2 linked regions of the Thalassoroseus pseudoceratinae genome follow. The protein of the gene in region 2 binds, or shares a complex with, the protein of the main gene of each other region. Links are inferred from orthologs where the notes say so. Each region holds a gene or a part of one and is shown on either strand. Other genes may lie near its edges.

Region 1 (3,098 bases), on a different replicon or contig from region 2:
CACCATCGAGGATGAGATAGTTATTCTCGATCCGGACACCGCCGATGCCTTCGATGTACAACCCCGGTTCGATCGTGACGACGTCTCCTGCAATGAGACTGTCGGTGCTTTCCGGAACAAGGATCGGTGCTTCGGGGTGGCCGAGACCAAGACCGTGACCCGCGTGGTGGGTCAACGGACCGTAACCGGCCTCGTCAAATGGTTTCGTCGTGGCTGCGAACACGTCCTTTGCCGCGACTCCGGCTCGAAGCGACGCTTCACCCGCTGCCAATGCCGCTTCGCAAAGACGGAAGATCATTTCCTGCTCGTCGGAAGGTTTACCGACGGCGTAGGTGTTTGTGAAGTCGCTGCGGTATCCATCGATCATCACGGAGTAATCCAAGATGAACATGTCACCGTCTTCCAATGTTTTGTTGGCAGGTAGACCACCGGCTTTGAACGTTTTTGCGTTCGTTGCGCGGAAATCTCCATAGACGATCGCCGGTCGCCCGGCAGCTGCAATCGCGGCCGACTGAACTTCGCGGTACACATCGAGATCGGTAACGCCCGGTTCAATGAATTCACGTGCACGGGCGTGGCCGGCGTCACCGGCTTGCATGCACTGCTTCAACAATGCGATTTCATCGGCTTCTTTTTGCCGTCGAAGCTCTCGCAATGTCGTTCCCAGATCGACCGACAAACCCGGGCGTTTGTTGGGTTCTGCCGAAACGGAATGTTGCTCGTGATCGAGCCCCAACACTTCGTACGCTCCGACGGGCAACCATTCAGCCTCGACGGCACCGTTGTATCCGTAAAGCCGTTCGGAAACGGATTTCAACGCCGCGATCAGGGCATGATCGCGGTTATCGACTGAGTTCCGATGGTCGTACCAAGTTTGATCGACTTCGCGATCAACAAACGGTGTTGATGCGGCGGAGCGTAGTGAGAAATTGTCGGCCAACAACGTCGAGCCGTGTTCACGTTCGAGCAACAGCAGCCCACGCTCGCCATGCGAGAAACTAATGGGATTCACCCAAAAATTGCAGAGGTATTGCACATGCCGAGGGTCGGCAATCAACACCCATTCCACACTTTCAGGGAGCGCGTTCCAAAGCCGCGATTGACGGCTTCGGCATCCAGATTCGGTCAACATCAATGATTCTTTCAGGCTAAACCGTGTTCTTCTAAGTAATGTTGGGCATCAAGAGCGGCCATGCAACCAGTTCCGGCTGCGGTGACGGCTTGGCGATAATGGTCGTCGGCGACATCACCACCAGCGAACACGCCCTCAACGCTTGTGTGTGTGCGGAATGGGGTCTTCCAGACGATGTAACCCGATTCGTTGAGTTCGACCTGATCCTTCAGGAATGCCGTATTCGGCGTATGGCCGATTGCGACGAACATTCCGCTGGCTTCGATGTCCTTCGTTTCGCCGGGAGTCTTGGTGCTCTTCAGGCGGACCCCGGTGACGCCGTTTTCGTCATTGCCGAAAACTTCATCGACTTCGGAGTTCCATTCGAACGTGATTTTCGGGTTGTTTTTCGCGCGTTCCGCCATGATCGGGCTGGCCCGGAGTTCTTCACGACGGTGAACGAGATGGACTTGGCTCGCGAATTTCGTGAGGTACGTCGCCTCTTCCATCGCACTGTCGCCACCACCGATGACAACCAGCGGCTTGTTCCGGAACCGTGGCAATGCCCCATCACAAACGGCACATGCGGAAACGCCTTGGTTCTTGTACTTGTTTTCGCTTTCCAAATTCAGCCAGTTTGCACGAGCGCCAGTGGAAATAATCACCGCGTGCGCTTCGACGACATCACCCGATTTTGCCTTGAGTTTGAATGGCTTTTGCGAGAAATCAACTTCGACAATGTCGTCGGTCACGATCCGTGTGCCGAAGTTCTTGGCTTGTTGCCGCATGAGTTCCATCAACTCAGGACCGGTAACGGCACGATGCGATTCGGCTTTAGGATCGCGATAAGGGACGAGTTCTTCGGGCAACGCGGAATCGAGGTAACCACCCATGTCACCAGCTGCAAACCCAGGGTAGTTCTCGACTTCCGTTGTGAGGTTGAGCTGACCGAGAGGCATTGTTCCTTGGACGCGGTTTTCCTCGGTTTCGGCTCCCTCGAAGACGAGCGGTTCCAATTCCGCGCGGGCAGCGTAGATTGCGGAGGCCCATCCCGACGGTCCCGAACCAATAATCACTACTTTTTCTGCCACCGGGATGTCCCTTCAATAACCGACCACGCCGAACGATCGACGTTCACCCCCCGACGCAGTCAACAGGCGTGAACACCATAAGAATAATGTGAACCGAAGGCTCTTGCCGCACTTGCGTGGGCTGCCTCGGAGAACTTACGGTAGGAAACGATACGAAAGTTGCCAACGGCTGGCAACTCTTGCAGACCGGTGCCGATTCGAATTGCCGTGTTCCGTCATATTGGGAGACACCCTTGAAGCCGTTGGAAGAACCGCTGGACATTTTAGTGGTCGCTCCGCATCCCGATGACGCGGAAATCAGCGTTGGCGGTACGATTTCGAAATGCCGGTCCGAAGGTCTGCGTGTCGGAGTGGTCGAACTGACAAATGGCGAACCAACGCCGCATGGATCACCGGAAATCCGTCGGCGAGAAACAGCGGCGGCAACGAAGATTCTCGACCTCACTTGGCGATACGAACTCGGTTTAACCAACCGCAGTTTGGAGAACACGCTCGAAGCGAAACGTCAACTGGCACAAGTCTTTCGGTTGACCCGACCGCGCGTGCTGCTCGCACCTTATTGGCAGGACGCCCATCCCGATCACGTGGCTGCGAGTCAACTTGTCGATGATGCGCGATTCTGGGCGAAGCTGTCGAAAAGCGACATGCTTGGCGAGCCGTTTTGGCCTCCGAAAATCTACTATTTTTGGAGTATCCATCTGCGGATTCGACCACAACCGAAATTCGTCCTCGATATCAGCCACGAAATCGAAAAGAAAATGGCCGCCATTCGTTGCTACGAAAGTCAATTTCTCGTGGGGAAATCGCAGGAGTTTCCCGCACCCTTAGATGACATCCGTGATCGGGCTCGGTATTGGGGCTGGACAATTGGAACCGCGTATGCCGAGCCGTTTGCC
Region 2 (3,261 bases):
CAACTCCGTTCGGAATTGATCGAGTCGCTCCCGTCGCCGATCCAACTCAGCCGCGTACTCACCGAAGGTGGCATACTGCTGATCGAGAGTCGCTTGTTGGACGGAACGCTCCTCCATCCACTTTTGACGTTCCTCAGCCACCTGTTCCCGATCCGCCTGGAGTTCCGCTTGAATGAGTTCCCGTTGCTCGGCCAGAGCGTCTCGCTCTCGTTCGATCGAGGCTTCCGTTTCCGCCAACCGTTTGCGGTGTTGCCGCAATTGCTCCCGACCGCGACGAGTTAAGTCTTCCTGCCAAAGCAAATGCTGACGTTGCTTCTGGCGTTCGCGTCGGGCTTCTAGCTTTTCGGCTTTGAGTTCCTCACGACTTTTCTTCAGGTGTTCTTCTTGGAAATGGCGACGGTTATCGAAGTTGGCTTGTTCTTGGCGGAAGTGTTCAACGGCCGTTGTATGACGTTCTTCGATTTCCCGACGATGCGTCTCGAAATCCTGCTGCTCGGCGGCCAGAGACTCCGACTGCGATTGGAATTTGGTGTTCCATTCGTCTTGGCGTTGTTGGAACTCGGCGTCTCGTTCGGCTTGCCGTTCGGCCATCTCGGTTTCGAGTTGGGTTCGCAACTCCGTGAGTTCTTGTTCGCCTTGTTCGCGGAGCTTTTGCAACTCATTGCGTTCGGCATCGCACTCCTGTTTCCAGGTGTCCTTCTCTTCTTGGAACTTTGCCCGTTCGGCATCGAGTTCCACCCGCACCGCTTCCACGAGCTGTTTTCGCTCTTGCTCGAGAAGTTGATCGACCGCTTCGAGAGCCGCTTCGTGATCGCGACGGTGCTGGTCGACTTCCTGAGCGAATCGTCCGCGTTCGGTGGCCAACTCCGCACGGGATTCTTCCAACTCCTCGCGTTCGGTGGCCAATTCCGCCAAGACACTTTCGCGAAGCGTCTCGCGTTCACTCAACAGTGCCCTGCGAGCCTGGTCTAATTCATCCGCACGCGACGCAATTTCCTGATTGAGTTGCTCGGACTCCGCAAATCGCGAATCGAGTTCCCGATCTCGCTGGTCCGCTAGCTGGACACGTTCGCGAATAGCCTGATCTGCTTGGGACTTCTCCTCGATCCACGCAGAACGATCGCGTTCGAAGGCTTCAATTTGCTCGCGAAGGGCTTGCTCGGCGGCTTCGACCTGGGCCAACCGGTTTTGAAGATTCTCCGCCGCTTGGGACGCTTCGTGGAGGGCGTCGCGTTCATCCGCCAAGGCCGACAAAGGACTGCCAGCTTTCGGTTTGACAGCAGGCGAGAGACGAGATGGCGGGGCAAGCTTGAGATGCGGTTCGGGCGCAGCATCAGCCCCCGGCTGATTCGGTACCGACGTGGGGCGAGCTGCGCTCATGGTGGGAATCCTTTCCCGATTGTTGTTGGAAACGAACCACGGACACTTGCTTCATCCATCCACAAGCATCCGGGAGGGGCTGGGATCAACCAGCCGAAGCGTCAAGAACTTGCACGAATTGCTCTTTGGGAGTCAGACCGACGAAGCGGCCGTTGTCGGCGATTTCGCCATTCTTGAACAGCAATACGGTTGGGATCGCACTGATACCCAGCGACTGAGGAACCTGCATGTTTTCGTCGGTGTTCATTTTGCCGACTTTGACTTTGCCTTGGTAGTCAGCAGCCAATTCGTCGATGGTCGGACCCAGACGTTTGCACGGTCCGCACCATGGAGCCCAGAAGTCGACCAAGACTGGTTGATCGGACTGCAAAACTTCCGATTCGAAGTTGTCGTCTGTGAAGGTCATTGTGGCATCGGACATAGGTCGTCATTCTCGTTGAAAAGGTGATCGGACTGGAAAAGCGATCAATCGCTGTCAATTGATTTCCAAGTACCTGTTTTTCCAAATCGCCGCAATTATAGGGGGCGCCCAAACCGTGTCAACGCGAGCTAGTTAGTGTTGGTGACATTGTGTTCATGTTCCTGGCAGTTTATTGTCGTTGCATTCGTGCACGACCGGGCCCCTCGCTATCGCGATTTTGGCCGCTAGTTTTCCTAACCGATATAACCCGCAAAGTCGACCGAAACAATTTTCAAGTCGTTGCTGTAACTTGAGTAACGACTTGCGACGTTTTCGTAACCGGAAAGGTGAAAGGGTCATTGACACTGCTTCCAAAAGGTCGGTACAACGGAGGTAAGTTCGTGAATGATTCTGGACTCGGCCCTCCTCTTTCACTTCCTTGGCTACATTAACCCGAAGGATATGACATGAAATCGTTGTCCGGCCCGATTGTGCTGGTGTGCGGACTATTGGCGAGTGTTGCCGGTCCCACGTCCATCCAGGCATGCCTGTTCCCCAGTTACTACTCGAACTACACCCCAACCTATGCCGTTGGATATGGTTACAGTTCCTACTACGCGCCGTCTTACGCATCGTATCCGACTTATTCTGCCTATTATGGCGGGAGCTCGTGCTGCGGAACAACGAGCTATGCGATGCCATCGGCTTGCGACTCCTGTGGAAGTTGCAGCCCGTGCAACAGCTGTGTAAGTGGATGCAGTGCATCTCCTTGCGGCAGTTGTGGATACGGTGACTGTGCCAGCGGAAACTGCGTGAGTGGTTGCAGCAATGGAAACTGCTCGACCGGCGATTGCGGAGTTTCCGGCAGCAGCCCCGCCATTCCGAGTGACGGCCCAAGTGATCGTCCATACGATCGCAGCCCAACACCGGCGGACGGCGATCGACCGCGAACGTTCATCGAAGAACAAGCTGACGAAGAACCCCGCCCACGCGACGATCCAGGTTTCTATCGAGACCGGGAGCGGGATCGTGATCTCGATCGGGGATACGACGGAACGGGTTCCGGCTCGCCGATGCAACCTGATGGTTTTGGTCCACGCGATGCGGGACCGACCCCGACATTTAACAATTCCAATCGGCCGGACCCACGAAACTTGATCCGGCACCAAGCCACTCCGCGGTTCGAGATGCCAGACCAGAACAGTTGGGACCCCAAGCCAGCTCCCGCACTGGATCTGGACGACAAAATCGCTCGCCGACCGATTCTGCAACCAGCTCGATTCATCGCAGGAAATCGAGATGCTTGGAAGCCGGTCGTTCTTCAGCAACCGACCAATGAGGGGTGGGTTTCGGCTCCATCGCGAACTCAATTGGTACAGAAGTAAACATTCCCTGCCACATCGAATAGAATCGAAAGCCGTCGGTTGTCGCCGACGGCTTTTCTCATTGCTTTTTCCCAGACCAACCGACCATGCAAAACG

The links.
Region 1: the proteins of trxA (region 2) and G6R38_RS11345 are in contact, whole or in part, in a crystal structure (PDB 1F6M), measured with the Escherichia coli proteins. The link is inferred for Thalassoroseus pseudoceratinae from one-to-one orthologs.

Annotation. Positions count from the first base shown.
Region 1 is NZ_JAALXT010000003.1:302,842-305,939, forward strand. What follows is about bases 174-2,946. They hold G6R38_RS11345 (thioredoxin-disulfide reductase), read right to left. Parts: upstream 2,203-2,946; coding sequence 1,144-2,202; downstream 174-1,143. Other genes in these bases: G6R38_RS11340 (M24 family metallopeptidase), read right to left, coding at 174-1,132; bshB1 (bacillithiol biosynthesis deacetylase BshB1), read left to right, coding at 2,436-2,946. In the rest of the region: more of G6R38_RS11340, read right to left, coding at 1-173; more of bshB1, read left to right, coding at 2,947-3,098.
Region 2 is NZ_JAALXT010000005.1:62,289-65,549, reverse strand. The notes cover bases 134-3,069. They hold trxA (thioredoxin), read right to left. Parts: upstream 1,802-3,069; coding sequence 1,466-1,801; downstream 134-1,465. Other genes in these bases: G6R38_RS18100 (hypothetical protein), read left to right, coding at 2,248-3,069; G6R38_RS18110 (coiled-coil domain-containing protein), read right to left, coding at 134-1,380. Also shown: more of G6R38_RS18110, read right to left, coding at 1-133; more of G6R38_RS18100, read left to right, coding at 3,070-3,165; DNA polymerase/3'-5' exonuclease PolX, read left to right, coding at 3,252-3,261. UniProt on the Escherichia coli protein: Participates in various redox reactions through the reversible oxidation of its active center dithiol to a disulfide and catalyzes dithiol-disulfide exchange reactions.